One region of the Priestia megaterium genome, then DNA from elsewhere that is predicted to be linked to it. Evidence: riboswitches for the same ligand, from Rfam matches in the RefSeq annotation. Region 1 holds a riboswitch; each other region holds the start of a gene.

The links. Region 1 has a riboswitch for lysine ahead of lysA (diaminopimelate decarboxylase). Riboswitches for the same ligand answer to the same signal wherever they lie in the genome.
Region 2: linked by a shared signal. The riboswitch ahead of CEQ83_RS22945 (aspartate kinase) and the one ahead of lysA (diaminopimelate decarboxylase) in region 1 are both predicted to bind lysine.
Region 3: linked by a shared signal. The riboswitch ahead of CEQ83_RS12455 (amino acid permease) and the one ahead of lysA (diaminopimelate decarboxylase) in region 1 are both predicted to bind lysine.

The regions. Positions count from the first base shown of each region.
Region 1 is NZ_CP023317.1:2,288,841-2,294,611, forward strand. It holds gene CEQ83_RS11475 (LysR family transcriptional regulator) at 1-492, opposite strand, end outside; gene CEQ83_RS11480 (hypothetical protein) at 625-810, opposite strand; gene CEQ83_RS27585 (hypothetical protein) at 966-1,100, opposite strand; gene CEQ83_RS11485 (dicarboxylate/amino acid:cation symporter) at 1,239-2,501, opposite strand; gene lysA (diaminopimelate decarboxylase) at 2,552-3,880, opposite strand; lysine riboswitch at 4,019-4,201, opposite strand; gene CEQ83_RS11495 (CBO0543 family protein) at 4,268-4,780, opposite strand; gene CEQ83_RS11500 (NAD(P)/FAD-dependent oxidoreductase) at 5,119-5,771, shown strand, end outside.
Region 2 is NZ_CP023317.1:4,476,797-4,482,567, forward strand. It holds gene CEQ83_RS22940 (YslB family protein) at 49-576, shown strand; gene CEQ83_RS22945 (aspartate kinase) at 628-1,860, opposite strand; lysine riboswitch at 2,002-2,179, opposite strand; gene uvrC (excinuclease ABC subunit UvrC) at 2,245-4,011, opposite strand; gene trxA (thioredoxin) at 4,235-4,549, opposite strand; gene CEQ83_RS22960 (electron transfer flavoprotein subunit alpha/FixB family protein) at 4,958-5,771, opposite strand, start outside.
Region 3 is NZ_CP023317.1:2,483,847-2,489,617, forward strand. It holds gene CEQ83_RS12440 (ethanolamine ammonia-lyase subunit EutB) at 1-220, opposite strand, end outside; gene CEQ83_RS12445 (ethanolamine ammonia-lyase reactivating factor EutA) at 247-1,665, opposite strand; gene thiT (energy-coupled thiamine transporter ThiT) at 1,822-2,430, opposite strand; TPP riboswitch at 2,463-2,563, opposite strand; lysine riboswitch at 2,738-2,922, shown strand; gene CEQ83_RS12455 (amino acid permease) at 3,025-4,464, shown strand; gene CEQ83_RS12465 (GNAT family N-acetyltransferase) at 4,959-5,450, opposite strand; gene CEQ83_RS12470 (cysteine hydrolase family protein) at 5,545-5,771, opposite strand, start outside.

The sequences.
Region 1 (5,771 bases):
AACGAACGGGTATACGTGAAAATGCTCATCATGACCGCTTGTGAGAGGAAGCATAACAATCCCCATATCTACACCAGCCTCTTCCACAAGGGCTTCAATTTTTTTTGCTCCAAATTCAATAAGCTCTAGAGATACTTTAGGGTATTGTTCATTAAATGCTTTTGCAATCTTCGGGAAAAACAAGGTCCCGATGAGCGGAGGGATTCCCATCTTGATTTGCCCTGTTTGCAAGTTCATTAAATCGCCCAACAAGTGAGGCATGTCTTTTAACACCGACAGCGCTTTAGTTGCCTGATGATACACGACTTCTCCTGCATCGGTTAGCTTTAATTCTCTTGTTGAACGGTCAAGAAGCTCAAATCCTAGTTCATTTTCTACTTTTTTGACGGCTTTACTTAAAGCCGTTTGTGACAAATGAACTTGCAGCGCTGCCTTTGTAAAATTTTTATGATTCGCTACCTCTATAAAGTATTCTAAGTCTCTGATTTCCATGTGAAACTCCATTTCTGCAAACTGCTTATCCTTTTTTTTTACTCTTTATTTTAACCATTAAATTATTTACTGTAAATGCGCTGATTAAAAAAGGGAGCTATCCAATGAATAAAAACGAGGAAAGGAAATGAACTAAAGTTTCTGTCGAAATTGATTTATAAAACCAATAATCTTTTTATAGAGAAACATAGATTTTGCTACTAGCTGATGAGGAATATAAAGATTTTTGCCTGTACGTTCGGGCAAAAATGCAAAACTTATCAAAATAACTGAAAGCCCAAAGGCTGCAGCTGTAATCTCTATCCAAGAAAACACCATATCATTCCTCCTTTTACAAACCTATTAATAGAATATGTAAAAGTTTGAAAGGAGGTTGTACGATAGACCTATAAAGAGCGTCGTCATTAAGCTCTCTCAAAATAAAATGACGTCAAAGAACGCAGGGCCTGTGCCAAACGTTCTTTGACGTCATTTTATTTTCGCTCTTCAGCTTGATGCTCTTGTTTGTTTTGCTCAGTGAGACGTTTTTGATGAGCTTTTGTTTCTGCACTTACGTGATTCGCATCATTCGGTTGATTCTTCTTTGAACCTCCTGCAGCGTTACTCATTAGACGACACCTCCAGTCCGGTTATGAAACATACCTATAGAATGTGCGTATTTACAAACTTTATACACGGCTATCGATATTACTGCACACGAAAAAAGCAAAGGGAGAGTCACTAAGACTGTTCCCTTTGCTTTTTTACTAGGCGACTTTATCGGTGGTGATAATTTTGTTAATCCAGTCTTTTCCTTCTGTAAACCTTGTAACAAGCATCGCTGTTACTGTATTTCCCGTACTGTTTAAGAGCGTAGCAGGGGCGTCAATAATTGTGGAAATGACCGCAATGATGGGCAGAACTTCTGGCGAAAATCCGTAAATTGTAATGATTAACATTTCGCCAATCATACCGCCTCCAGGAATTGCTCCCATTACGGCTCCAACTAAAAAGGCTACGCCTAATATGCTCAAAATACTCGTAGCAGACGTCATATCTTTGCCGAACAAACTGAATAAGAAAACAATTTTTAGAATACCACCGATAACAGAACCATCTTTATGGGTGTTTGCTCCTAATGGAATCACTGTTTCAGCAATATCCAGCGGCACACCCATTTTCTTTGTTGCGTCTAAATTGACTGGAATAGATGCCGCGGAAGAACAGGTAGCAATAGCAGTGATAGAAGGAGCAGCTGCATTTTTCCAAAACAGCTTAATTCCTGCTTTACCGCCAGCAATCCATGCGTAGAGCGTAAAGAAGCCAAAATAGTAAACGATTGCAATTAATAAATAAAGAATAAATGCTCTAGCATACCCTTGCAAGATCTTTGGTCCAAGTTCTCCTACTACAGTAGCAAAATAGCACCCTAAACCAATTGGAGCATAGTACATGACAATTTTAACGACTTTCATCGATACTTCTTGACCCGAAGTCAGAAATTTCGCCATAGGCTGTCCTTTTTCACCAGCCATCGTGGTAGCAATACCGAAGATAACGGCAAAGACAATTAATTGTAAAATATGCTCTTTCGAAAATAACTGAACAAAATCAGGTACAGTAAATGTACTAACAAGCTGATTTAAAAGCGTCATTTTTTCAGCTGTATTTTCACTGTCACCCATTAATTCTTTAATGGCAGAAGTATCTACGTTGTGCAGCGGATTGTAAAGTGATGCGCCTAAAAAGCCTAGAACGGCTGAAACAGCAGCAGTGGCGACAAACACAACGGCGATACCTAGCATAATTTTACCAAGACGTTTCATTTCGTTCATGTTTGCGATCGCCGAAGCCACACTAAAAAAGACAAGGGGAACGATAATCATGAACATTAAATTAAGAAACAAATCACCAAAGGGCTTTACGACTGCCACATCGGGCCCGATAGCATATCCTGCTATCCCGCCAATTAAAATAGCGAGAAGCAGAATAAGCGATGATCTGTACGTTTTAAATACACTTAAAACCATATAGATTTCCTCCAAACAACAATAGCTTCTTTACTACGCAAGAACAGCTATCATTTGCTCATTGCATACGTAGTAACGACTGGCTTTACATCTTTACGCACCAAATCTTCGTATGTTTCTCGCTCTACAGCAAGACGAGCTTCTCCATTTTTCACAAATACAACAGCAGGGCGCGGAATACGGTTGTAATTGCTAGCCATTGAATAGTTGTAGGCACCTGTAGAGGATACTGCTAGTAAATCTCCTTGATTAACGCGCGGTAAATCGATATCCCAAATAAGCATATCTCCTGATTCACAGCATTTCCCCGCAATTGATACTGTTTCATCTTTTTTATCCGTCACTCTATTAGCCAAGACAGCTTCATGTTTTGCATCGTAAAGAGCAGGACGGATATTATCGGTCATACCGCCATCAATTCCTACGTATTTGCGTACACCTGGAATCTCCTTCGTTGAGCCGATTGTATAAAGCGTTGTACCTGCTTCTCCTACGATGCTTCTTCCAGGCTCAATCCAGACTTCCGGAAGGGTATAATTCTGTTCAGTTAACGTGCGGCTTAGCTTTTCTGTCAGTGCATCTACATAATACTCAACTGGAAGTGGAGAGTCGCTTTCGGTATAACGAATACCAAAACCACCACCTACGTTTAAAACTTTTACTTCAAATTCCATTTTATCACGAATACTGAATAAGAAATCAGTTAAAATATCAATGGCGCGAGAAAAACCATCTACTTCAAAAATTTGCGAACCAATATGACAATGAATGCCTAAAAGATCGTAGTAAGGCTTTTCTAATGCAGAACTTACCGCTTTCATAGCCTGGTCATTGGAAAGACCAAATCCAAACTTGGAGTCTTCCTGTCCGGTCATAATATACTCATGTGTGTGGGCTTCAATCCCTGGAGTAACACGCAGAAGAATAGATGCTTTCTGTTTGCGCTCAGCTGCTAAGGCATGTAAAACTTCAAGTTCGGTAAAGTTATCCACAACAAAACAGCCAATATTCGCATCAAGAGCCATTTCAATTTCTTCAATCGTTTTGTTATTTCCGTGAAAATGAATGCGTTCAGCTGGATATCCCGCTTCAAGAGCTGTAAATAATTCGCCTCCTGAGACCACATCTAATGACATATCAAGCTTCGTTAAAAGGCTAGCCATTTCCATACAAAGAAACGCTTTCCCTGCATAGGCGATTTGATATGAAAATCCGCTTCTTTGAAAGGCTGAATGGAAGGCCTTGCATTTCGTCTCAATTAATTCTTGATCGTAGATGTATAGGGGAGTGCCGTATTGTTTTTTCAGTTCGACCGTATCGCACTGCCCAATTTCTAAATGATTGCTGCTGTTAATTTTACTCGTTCCATGTAAGTACATAATCCGTATCCCTCCATTTAAATCATTCAACTATAACTTTGATGGTCAGTAGAAAAACACAAAAAAGACCCGTGAAGTGATGTTCACGCGTCTTGGTTTCATAATAATAAAGTATTATTACATTCTAGGCATCAACATCTCTTCAATAGCTCTCCACAAACCAAGTGGTTTGTGACAGCTCAGCATTTATTCAATACTGAACCAGTATATGAACACAATGGATGTTTATATACTTCGGCACGAAATCCCTTTTACTTATCTTCACAGACTCCATTAGTCTCCAATAAGTGACTCTTGATTTCATGCACCTCTATTCTCAGAGAGGAAAATTATATTTAAATGTAACTCCTATTATATTTCCTTTTCCTCTGTCTAGTCAATGAAAAGTTAAGGCATAGGAATATCAAAGAAGATAAATAAAAAAGCTATGAAGCTTCCAGATAGAATCCAAGCAGCCAGCGCTGTCTTCTGATGAATGATTAAAAGTGAGAACGTGACAATATTGAAGAGAAAAGAACATAGCAGCGACCATCCATAATGATGAGTGATACTGTGATTAACATAAGCAATGAACTCAATCACAGTAAATAAAAGCGCCCATAAAAGAATCCACCACAGCCGGCCGCTTACATGCAGCGGCAGCCTTCCTAAAAAAACCGGTATAACAAACGGATAAATAATTAAGGTTATTCCAAGAGAAACCATTAGGTGATCGGGTAGAAAAAGATGATCAATACCAACAGGGTGAAATACCCATACGCGGTGATGAAACAGCAGCACTTCATAAAGCAAATTCCCCGTGACCCAAAACAGCAAAGTAGGGTAGTATTCTTGATACCTTCGCCACTTGCCAAATAGTAAACCAAGAATGATAAAAAATAATACAAATGAAGATTGCATACGCTCTCCTTAAAATAATGGTTATTTCTTTTTATTTACATATTATAGTGGTTTTATTCTTTCATTTTTTTATTCAGCACCTATAATAAAAAAGCCGTAAGCCACAGCGTTAAAGACGTACTACCACTATTTATGGCTTTCTTCACCCTGTTATAATCTTGGTAAAAGAACTTCTACCGCTTTTGTTTACGAGACGAAAGGAGCTATATGTCAAAGTCAGCAAGGCTTAAAAATAAGCTTAAAATAGCTTCGCCTAGTATGTGACTTCTTTTTTTGCTATGCTAAAATTGCATACATATAGCATGAGAATACTAGAAGAAAGAAAAGGGTGTTTTGGTATGAAAACATACATCGTAGTTGGAGCTGGGGTACTTGGAGCTTCTACGGCATATCATTTAGCAAAAGCAGGAGCAGATGTGACATTGATAGATCGCAAGGATGCTGGTCAAGCTACTGATGCAGCAGCAGGAATTGTTTGTCCATGGCTTTCGCAGCGTCGAAATAAAGCATGGTACCGCTTAGCAAAAGGCGGCGCCAAGTACTATCAAACATTAATTCAGCAATTAGAAGAAGATGGAGAAACGGATACGGGATATAAGCGAGTAGGAGCAATTAGTTTACACACTGATGAACAAAAGCTTAAAAAAATGGAAGAACGAGCATATAAGCGTCGGGAAGAAGCCCCCGAAATAGGCGAGATTACACGTTTATCCGCTAAAGAAACACAGGCTTTGTTTCCGGCTCTTTCGGAAGAATACAGTTCAGTTCATATTAGTGGAGCCGCTCGCGTTAACGGAAGAGCTCTTCGAAACGCACTTGTGAATGCAGCGAAGAAAAACGGTGCAAAAATAATAGAAGGAAACGCAGAACTACTTTATGAAAATAATCAAGTAACGGGCGTTGCCGTAAATGGACAAACCCTTCTAGCAAGTACAACAATCGTGACAGCAGGAGCGTGGGCAAATCAATTACTAGAGCCTCTTGGAGTGAA
Region 2 (5,771 bases), 2.2 Mb from region 1:
AGGTTTTTTAGATTTGTATATAATAGTAGTAAAGAAAGAGGGGAAAGCATGAGCAATTTACAAACAGAATCACAGCAAGAACTTGAAGAGACGATGGAAACATTAGAACCTAATGCCGCAGCTGAAACAGAGAGAGCTCTTGATCACGTTCCATATTTTGGATACAGTCTTTTGCGTGACGTGTTGATTCCAGAGCTTCTTGGAGACGAAACGAATACCATCTCATACTGGGCAGGAAAACACCTTGCGCGTAAATATCCATTAAATACAATGGATGAAATCGTCGCTTTTTTTAAAGCAGCTTCCTGGGGAACACTGACGCTTGCCAAAAAAGATAAATATTCACTAGAGCTTGAGTTATCAGGTGATGTGGTCAGCAAAAGATTTCAGCAGGAAACTTGTTCATTTCATCTTGAGTCAGGATTTGTGGCTGAACAGATTCAGCGTCAAAACAACTGCCTAACAGAAGCCTACTTAACACCTAAAGAAAAGAACGGAAAAGTGCTGATTTCCGTGCAGTGGGACCGAAAAGATATCTTACCTACCGAAACCCGTGCGGAGCGTTATAAAAAGTAAGAAATACGTATATATAAAAGACGTGGAGATACCACGTCTTTTTTCTCTTCTTTATACTTGCACTGCCTGCTGCTCTTCTAATTCAAATGCTACGTGAAGCGTCTCAACAGCTTTTACCATATCAGCATGCGGTACAACTGTAGATACTTTAATTTCAGACGTGCTGACCATCTTCACTTCAATTTTCTCTCCTGCCAGCACTTCAAACATTTCGGCTGCAACACCTGGATTAGAAATCATGCCAGATCCCACAATCGATACTTTAGCCAGACCGCTTTCATGTTCAATACGCGTATACCCCAAAGTAGATTTATACTCTTTTAAGACGGCAAGAGCAGCTTCTACGTCTACAGTTTTAATAGAAAATGAGATAGAGAGGCGATTATTAGCCGTTACGTTTTGAATAATAATATCCACGTTTAACTGTTCTTTTGCTAATGCTGTAAAAATAGTAGAAAGAGTTTGTAACTCGTTGTTTAACCCTTCAATTGTCACCCGTGAAATATTATCTTCAAACGCAATTCCTCTTACGACTAAGTTTTGTTCCATTGAAACTTCCTCCTCAACAATCGTTCCATTCTCGTTTTCTAAGCTTGAACGCACTTCTAGCGGTACCTGATAATTTTTTGCAAACTCAACAGCGCGCGGATGCAGCACCCCTGCTCCTAAATTGGCTAATTCTAACATTTCGTCATATGAAATAGAATGAAGTTTACGAGCATCTTCTACGTAGCGCGGATCCGTCGTAAACACTCCTGTTACGTCTGTATAAATATCACATTTTGCAGCTTTTAGTGCCGCGGCAAGAGCTACTGCCGTCGTGTCAGAGCCGCCTCGACCTAATGTTGTAATGCTTCCATCTTCTGAACAGCCTTGGAATCCAGCTACTACTACGATTCGACCTCTATCTAATTGGCTTTGAATACGAGTCGTGTCAATGTGCTGGATTCGTGCATTGCTGTGAACTGCTTCTGTCTGGATACCAGCTTGCCAACCTGTTAGCGAAGTGGCTTCATGACCTTTGAATTGAAGAGCCATTGTTAACAGGGAAATCGTTACTTGTTCTCCAGTTGTAAGAAGCATATCCATTTCGCGTTTACTTGGACTGTCCGTAATATCACTTGCTAATTTCACCAGTGCATCTGTGGTTTTGCCCATTGCCGATACAACAACTACTACTTGGTTACCGCGCTCTGCTTCTTGAATAACACGGTTTGCTACATGTTGAATACGTTCAACAGAACCAACAGATGTTCCACCAAATTTTTGAACGATTAATGCCATAATTTTGTTCATTCCTTTTCAATAAATTTGCATATGCAGGATGATGAGAAGCTAAATTTTTTTACTCAGACAATAAAAAAAGCAATGAGATGAGCTCTCATTGCTTAACGAACGAAAATTATAAAACATAACCGTCCACTGCCGTGAGATAGCTCTCCAAGAATCTACATCTTGACAATCCTACGTTTATTCAACGCAGAACCAGCAATCATTACTATGAGGTAATGTTCACTTCGGCAAATTTCCCTTTCCGCATCGTTCATAAGGGCTCATACCCTTCCTGATGCGTACTGATTAAATTTGCACCTCTATCTTCACTTCATTTGATGAAGTGTCGTATGAAATTAGTTAATAGCTTATCAAATATTTTCTATTATTTCAAGACTATTTTTGCAATGTTTCATAAATTTTTTCAGCAATGTTCTGAGGAACACCTGAATTTCGAATATCTTCAATCGTTGCTTCTTTCAATTTTTTCACCGAACCAAAATGCTTTAACAAAGCTTTTTTACGCTTTTCTCCCACTCCCGGAATGTCGTCCAGAACTGACTGAAAAGCGGACTTAGAGCGCACTTGACGGTGGAAGGTAATCGCAAAGCGGTGAACTTCATCCTGAATTCGCTGAAGCAAATAAAATTCTTGACTATTGCGTTCAAGCGGTATGATTTGAGGAGGCTCACCAATCATCAGATTGGAGGTTCTGTGCTTATCATCTTTGACAAGACCTGCTGTAGGCACTAAAAGTCCCAATTCATTTTCGAGAACGTCCTGTACTGCAGCTAAATGCCCTTTGCCTCCATCTACAACAATTAAATCCGGAAGCGGAAGACCTTCTTTTAATGCTCTGGAATACCGTCTGCGAACGACTTCCCTCATGGAACTGTAATCATCTGGTCCCTTTACCGTCTTAATTTTATATTTGCGATATTCTTTCTTTTCCGGTTTCCCATCAACAAAAACAATCATCGCAGAAACTGGGTCTGTTCCTTGAATATTTGAGTTATCAAATGCTTCAATCCGATAAGGAGCGGCAATTCCAAGCTCTTCTCCTAACCGTTCAACTGCGCCAACTGTACGCTCTTCATCTCGTTCAATTAAATAGAATTTTTCACCGAGCGCAATTTTTGCATTTTTACACGCAAGTTCTACTAATTCTTTCTTTTTGCCTCGCTTTGGATGCTGAACCTCTACTTCTACTAACTTCTCAGCTAACTCTGCATCAATCGTTGCTGGAACCATCACTTCTTTTGGCTTAATATTTTTGGCATAAAACTGACCGATAAAAGTTAAGAAATCTTCTTCTGGCTCTTTATAAAAAGGAAACATAGAAACTTCTCGCTCAATTAATTTCCCTTGGCGAATAAAGAAAACTTGAACACACATCCAGCCTTTATCGTAAGAATAGCCAAACACATCTCGATTAACAAAATCATTAAACGTTACTTTTTGCTTTTCCATTGTCGCTTCGATATGAGCAATTTGATCTCGGTATTCTTTAGCCCGTTCAAAGTCAAGTTCTTCTGAAGCTTTTAACATTTTTTCAGTTAACTCTGTTTTGACATGCTCATATCCACCATTTAAAAACCGCGTGATATTTTCAATAATTTGTTTGTTTTGCTCTTCTTTTACCTCTTTTACGCAAGGAGCTAGACATTGCCCGATATGGTAATACAAACAAGGCCTATCTGGCATAGTGGAGCACTTTCTTAACGGATAAATGCGATCAAGAAGCCGCTTTGTTTCATTTGCTGCTTGAACATTAGGATAAGGACCGAAGTATTTCCCTTTATCTTTTTTTATTTTTCTTGTAATAACAAGTCGGGGCTGTTTTTCAGCTGTAATCTTAATAAACGGATAGCCCTTATCATCTTTAAGCATAATATTGTATTTTGGGTCATGCTTTTTAATTAAATTCATTTCTAAAATAAGCGCTTCTAAATTAGAAGATGTGACGATATATTCAAAGTCGACAATGTCGTTTACAAGTCGAAGCGTCTTTCCGTCATGAGATCCGGTAAAGTAGGAACGTACTCGATTTTTTAATACTTTTGCTTTTCCTACGTAAATGACCGTTCCATATTTATCTTTCATCAAGTAACAGCCGGGCTGATCCGGTAAAATAGCCAGCTTTTCTTTTAAATAATCGTTCATACTTTTCTCCTTCCTCTTCTCTTACTCTGTCCATCTATACAATCGCTTATGAAGCGTAACCTACATTCTTTCCTGTCTTAATACATGTACATAAGCTGGATTTATGGCGGTGTTCCTTACATCTAGTATAAAACAAACGAACGCATATTCGCTAAATAAAAGTATTCCCAAAAGAGAAAAAGTGGAGAAAAAGAAAAAAACCTAGCCTGAGCTAGGTTTTGACTTACGCGTGTTTATTAATTAATTCTGTTAATGCTTCTTTTGGTTGGAAACCAACTACTTGATCAACTTTCTCTCCATCTTTGAATAATACTAAAGTTGGGATACTCATAACACCAAATTTTCCAGCTGTTTCTTGATTTTCATCAACGTCTACTTTTACGATTTTAACTTTATCGTTAAGTTCGCCATCAATTTCTTCAAGAACTGGAGCAATCATTTTACAAGGGCCACACCATGGTGCCCAAAAGTCAACAAGCACTAGGCCTGATTTAATTTCATCTGTAAAGTTTTTATCTGTAGCATGTGCAATAGCCATTTTAATTCCTCCTAAATATATGCAATATCCAAATTCTACTCACAGTATATCACCTTCAAATAAGGTTTGCTAACTTTTTGCTTACATTTATACTGTTTATTCTCCGCTCTAGTTTGTACAATTTGCCTAAAAATATGCGTAGAAAATTTCGTTTCCCATGAGGCTGAGACCTGACTAAATGAATCCAAAGACGAACAAATAGTATACATGGGTTGAACCGCTTGCGACACCGCAGTTGATTTCCATGCAAGACTTCGCTTTTCTAGCAGGAGTCTTCGCCTTGCCCTCCAATCACCTGCTAGAAAGACCTACCCTGCGTTTACCCTAACAAAAAAACGAACCACTAATCAAAAATCTTGATCAACGGTTCGTTCTTCACTTCGTCTCAAATACTTTTGTCCGAGAATCTTACGCAGACTGTACTTTCAGCTTTTTAAATTCTTCCGTTAGCAGAGGCACTACTTCAAATAAATCTCCAACGATTCCGTAGTCAGCTACTTTAAAAATATTCGCTTCAGGATCTTTATTGATTGCAACAATAATTTTTGAATTTGACATACCTGCCAAATGCTGAATAGCACCTGAAATTCCGCAGGCAATGTATAAATCTGGTGTGACTACTTTGCCCGTCTGACCGATTTGAAGAGAATAGTCGCAGTAATCTGCATCGCACGCTCCGCGAGACGCTCCAACAGCTCCATTTAACACGTCCGCTAGTTCTTGGAGAGGTCCAAAACCTTCCGTGCTTTTTACACCTCGACCACCTGCAATCACGACTTTTGCTTCGGACAAATCAACCCCTTGCGTTGCTTTGCGTACGACTTCTTTTACAACAGTACGCAGGTTTTTGATTTCAACATTTAAATCCTCTACATCACCTGTACGCCCCTCATCTTTTGCAAGCGGTGAAATATTATTTGGACGAATCGTGACAAACGTAAAAGCATCGGTCATGATTTTCTTCTCAAATGCTTTACCAGAATAAATTGGGCGAGTGAAGACTACTTGATCCCCTCCCACTTCTACATCCGTCACATCCGAGATAAGTCCTTTGTCTAAGCGAGCTGCCAGTTTTGGCGCTAGATCTTTGCCAAGAGCCGTATGCCCAAATACGATAGCTTCAGGCTGTTCACTTTCAATGATGGCTAATAATGCCTGAGCGTAACCATCCGATGTGTAAGCAGCTAAATCTTCGTGCTCCGTCACAACAACTTTATCTGCT
Region 3 (5,771 bases), 200 kb from region 1:
CCGAGACGTTGTCTTCATCTGCGCTTAGCAGCGGGTAATTTCGAATATCAGCAAGTGTGATATCAGCTAGCACTTGTTTGGCTGCCATTCGTTCTTTCATTGACTCAGCGCTAACTCGTGCGAGCTGATCTCCAGAACGTTCTTCGTTTGCTTTGGCCATAATTTCTTTCAAGCTATAAAATGAAAATGTTTCTCCTAACAACCGGGTAGTTTTAAACATCTTTTCCTCCTTGTATGTTCAGTTGATTATGATGAAAAAGCGAGTGTTTTAATCGAAACAGAGATTGCCTCTCCAGCTACGGGTAACCCTAGATCGATATAATCTCCGTGGGTAAAGTCAATTTGATCTAAACAAATAATTTCTAATTCTTTCTCCTGTTTGGCTAGTGCTTGTCCTAAAGCTTTAGCAATATCCTGCTCGCATAAAACAACGAGGCACTTAGCTCCTTTAAAACAAGCACCAAATTCAGCGCTTATTACTTTTGCTAATTCTTGCAGCATTATATAGCTGCAGTAAGGGAAATGAGATAAAGCAATAGCAACGGGAGGATCTTCTGCGCTGAAAACAGTTGAAGCCTGCATACATGCCGTTCGAGCTCTTTCTTGAAACAGCTGCGGATTCCACTCCTCCTCTTGCTGTACGGGTATCTCTATAATCGGAATATTTTTTAGCGGCAGCCGCTTTGATTTAATGTATACGGTTGATCCGCTAACTTCTGTATTTTGCATGCCGGCCCCAATGACAGTAGCGCGCGTTGTTTCAGCGGCTTGAGATACGTGTATGGATTGAAACTGATACGCTAGCAGAGGACCAATGTCTCCATGTACAGCGACTTTCCTCACTGTTTTTGGCTTCTGCTTCTCCATCATTGCCCCTACTCCTCCTGAAATCATGATTGTTTCTGGTTGGATAGAAGATCTTGTATGAGGAGAAACGAGCAGCGTGGAATTTTGCTTCAGCGCTTTTACATAATTCACGGTTTCTTCAGCTAGTAATTGACAGATAGACGAGAGTTTTTCAAATGTTGCTTTTTCACCTTCTCGCAGTATTAAAGAATTATTTTTTAAAAATTCAGTTAAATAAGGTGAAATGTAGGTTACAAAACCGTCTGAATTCAGCCGAATTAATCTCCCGCCTACATGCAGGGTAAATGTTTCTATCACTTTTCCATTTTGACATAAGGCGATGTTAGCAGTGCCTCCTCCTACATCAATATTGGCAATTACTGCATTTGTTTCAGCGGAATGTTGGATTGCTCCTGATCCTTTTGCCGCCAATATTCCTTCCAAATCAGCACCGGCTGTTGCAACAACGAAATCTCCAGCATGTTCGGCTAGATAGTGAACGATACTCTCTGCATTTTGCTTTCTAGCAGTTTCTCCTGTGATGATCACAGCGCCCGCCTCCACTTGATCTAAGGAGATTTCTGCATTCTTGTACTCTTGTTCTAGTAGTACCGTTAATCGTTGAACATCGATTTCAACCTCGTTTACCATAGGTGTGGTATAGATAGAACTTGCATACGTTACGCGACGATCAATAATTTGACAGCCTGGCAGCGTAAACTGATTTTGTTGATTTGCTATTAACAGCTTGCTTACAATCAGTTTTGTTGTGCTTGTTCCAATATCTAAACCTATGCTCGTGATCCATTTCTGTAGCATGCTATCAATCCCTTATCTCGTTTGAATATGTTGACTATCATAAAACAGTTTTTTGAATATTTCACTAACTATGTTATCAAACCTGACACACTTTTGTGTAAACAAAGGTGACAAATGAAAAAAAAGACTAAATCTTGGTAGATTTAGTCTTTTTTCTTATGATGAATGTGATTTAGTTACAATCATTCTTGATGCCGATGGAATTAACAATGAAAGAATGACTAAGCAGGCTATTAGTGACCCTACCATTGAAACACCGTTCATTGAAAAAGAATACCACAGAGCGGACATACCTTTTGGTGCGTACGATCCCCAGAAAATAATACCAGCAATAAAGTGCCAGAAATAACGTGCGAAGCTTCCGATAATAAGGGATAAAACAATCAAAACAAAAGCTTTTGATCTGTTATTGGTAGCTAAATTTGTTTTAATAGATTGTGAAAAAATACCTCCAAAACCTATAAAAGCAAAAGCCACAATATATTCAATAAATGTTTGTAGCGCTGTTAAAATATAAGCCGTTCCTGTCGCTAACTGCAAAAGCCCCCATAATAGACCAGATAGAGCCCCGCCTTTTACTCCCCAGCGAAAGCACATAATAAAAATGGGCACCATGGAGAACGAAATACTTACAGCCGTTGCAATCTTAATGGAAGGCAAAAGGTCAAGTAGAAGTGCCAATGCTGCAAAAATAGCTATTTCAATTTTAGCCTGTAAAGGTAATGCTTTATTCACGTTTCTCACTCCTGTTTTTGAATCATTCATATCAAACGGTTTACACAGGAGTAAGCAACTATATGCTACTATTCCCACATTCCTACGCTAGCGTTAACTAACAGGTTCTAAGGGTCTGAACATTTCGTTCACTCTCAGCACGGCGGCTCCCCCTGTGGTACGTTTGGATATTTATGTAGTATAAAGACAATGTTTATTATACCATACGTAACAAAATAGATTCGAGAGATTTCAAAGATGTTTCTATTTTCTGAATCTATTTTTTATAATGACAATCGTTTTAGTATTTGTTATACTTCTTTTATGTCAATTGAATATAAAAAACCCTCATCCTAATCGATGAGGTAGAGGTCGCAGTTTTTAATAGTAAAGTAACGGAAATGCAGAGAACATTGAGGATGTTGCTTGAAAGGAAAAATTGCCGAAGTTTAAATCACTTCTCGGTTGATTTAAGCTGGGGCTGTCTCCGAACAGGAACAGAACTGTCACATCATGCGAGTGATGTGAAGAGCTATCTTCACGGAAGGTTGACGCGGTTTTCAGATTTAAAAGCGCGCACATATACTGCGGGCTTTTTTTATGTTATCCCGTCTCTTTCCGTACATTCGAAAGGAGTATTTATCTATGCAAGAGCAGCAAGAATTAAAACGTGGGTTGAAATCTCGCCACTTAACGATGATTTCATTAGGAGGAGCCATCGGAACCGGCTTATTCCTAGCAAGTGGTGGAGCAATTCACACAGCAGGACCTGGGGGAGCGCTTTTAGCTTACGCTATTATTGGCGTAATGGTTTACTTTTTGATGACCAGCCTAGCAGAGCTCGCAGCTTATATGCCTGAAGCTGGTTCATTTAGTACGTATGCGTCTCGTTTTGTAGATCCATCCTTTGGTTTCGCTCTCGGCTGGAACTACTGGTATAACTGGGCTATTACGATTGCAGCTGAATTATCCGCTGGAGCCCTTATTATGAAATTTTGGTTCCCGAACTCTTCTTCTATTTTATGGAGTGCCCTGTTTTTATTAATTATGTTTGGGCTTAACTACCTTTCTGTAAAAGGATTTGGTGAATCTGAATTTTGGTTTTCGTTAATTAAAGTAGTAACGGTTATTATCTTTTTAGTTATTGGTATTATGATGATTTTTGGTATCTTTAACAATGAAGCACCAGGTTTCAAAAACTTCACGCTTGGTGATGGACCGATTCACGGTGGATTCTTCACTGTACTAGGTATATTTATGGCAGCTGGTTTTTCATTCCAAGGAACAGAGTTGCTTGGAGTCGCAGCTGGAGAAAGTGAAGATCCGGAAAAAACGGTTCCTCGCGCAGTTAAACAAGTCTTCTGGCGCATCTTGTTATTTTATATTTTAGCTATTTTTGTTATTGGAATGCTTATTCCATACACAGCGAATTCATTAGCAAGTGATGACGTGAGAGTAAGTCCGTTTACTTTAATATTCGAACGAGCAGGTCTGGCGTTTGCAGCATCAGCGATTAATGCCGTTATTTTAACAGCTGTTTTATCTGCTGGTAACTCAGGTATGTATGCTTCTACGCGTATGCTGTGGAACTTAGCGAAAGATGGAAAAGCACCAAGGTTCTTAGCAAAAGTGAATAAACGAGGCGTTCCAGTTAATGCCTTAATCGCAACGGCACTTGTCGGTACACTTGCATTTGGTGCTTCATTTTTTGGAGACGGTGCGGTATATACGTGGTTACTTAATGCTTCTGGTATGTCTGGTTTTATTGCTTGGTTAGGAATTGCGATCAGCCACTATCGTTTTAGAAGAGCATTTGTTGCTCAAGGTCATGATTTGAGTGAACTTCCATATCATGCAAAACTTTTCCCATTTGGCCCTATCTTTGCCTTTATTTTATGTGCCGTTGTTATTTTAGGCCAAAACTATTCGGCGTTTATGGGTGACTCGATTGACTGGTACGGTGTACTTGTTTCTTATATCGGACTTCCTTTATTCTTAATTGTTTGGTTAGGATACAAATGGACGAAAAAGTCGAAGCTTATCCCGTTAAAAGAATGTCAAGTAACAGTGAAAAAATACGAATAAAAAAAGCTCTCTATTCAAAAGAATAGAGAGCTTTTTTTATATGAGCTGATCGGCAAAATGAAGAGATATATAAGCGGGTTGGTTTTTCATAACAAGCATATAACCTTTGAGGGGACGGTTATAGTAATCAGCAGCTTCGATATAATAAATACGCTGAATTAACCTGCTTAAACGAGTTGCAAAAGATGGAAGTTGGTGATTAGGAATGGTTTGGATGTAGTCTATGATTTCTTGCTTAGTTTGAAGGCCCGAACGAGTACATTGTAACAGGTGAAAAAGCGGATCTGCTGTTATAGTAGATAGTTCAGAATTGTGTTTGATTCTATTCAGCTGGATATGCAGTTCTTTTTTGGACCATCTTTTTGGAATAGCTCTTATATGCTGTATTCATGATAGCTAACACCTTTCGTATTAAAATAATAAAATGACTTATTATTTTAATAACCTTTACACATGAAACTAAAACGTTACAATGTGTAAAGGTGTCATACATCTTATAAAATAAGCTGATAAAAAAGCACATCTTGCCACTGATCGAATTTCCAGCCTACTTCTTTAAATTCTCCGCAAAATGTAAAATTAAATTGCTCATGCATTTTGATACTGATATCATTCCCTTTTGTAATCCCTGAAATGACAACGTGATGGTTGAGTTCTTTAGCCAATTCCAAAATCCGCTTCATAAGCTGTTTTCCAATGCCATACCCCTGCTGATTTTTATCAATATAAATCGATAGCTCTACCGTTTGAATGTACGCTTCTTTATCTCGATAAGAAGAAAGCGAAGCATAGCCCGCTACTACTCCATCTTTTTCCGCGACAATAAGCGGAAAGAGTTCATTGCTAATATGATTATTAAACCAGCCCCTTCTTTGTTCTACTGTTACAGGCGTTAAGTCAAAAGTAGCAGCACTTGTTTGAACGGACTGATTATAAATTTCAACAAGCATAGGTAAATCTTCTTCTTTAGCATAACGAATGATCATATGTACAAACTCCTTATAGTATAGAATTATCTTTATTTTACTTCTTTTAATAAACATAATCTACATAAAAAAACGATGTGCGCATGCACATCGGTTATTGGTTTTGGGCATATTGAAAGGTTTGAAGGACTTGAAGAGTCTCTTTTGTAGAAATGACCGTTGCAAACTCTCCGTGCAAAGAAGACAGTGCGAATGTATGTACATCTTCTGCAGGAAGTCTGGTTTTTCCATCGTAGGACATACAATCAAAGCAAGCCGTTGCATCGTTTACAACGTACGTCCTGTACCCTAAATTCCCAGCCATGCGGGCAGTCGTAGAGA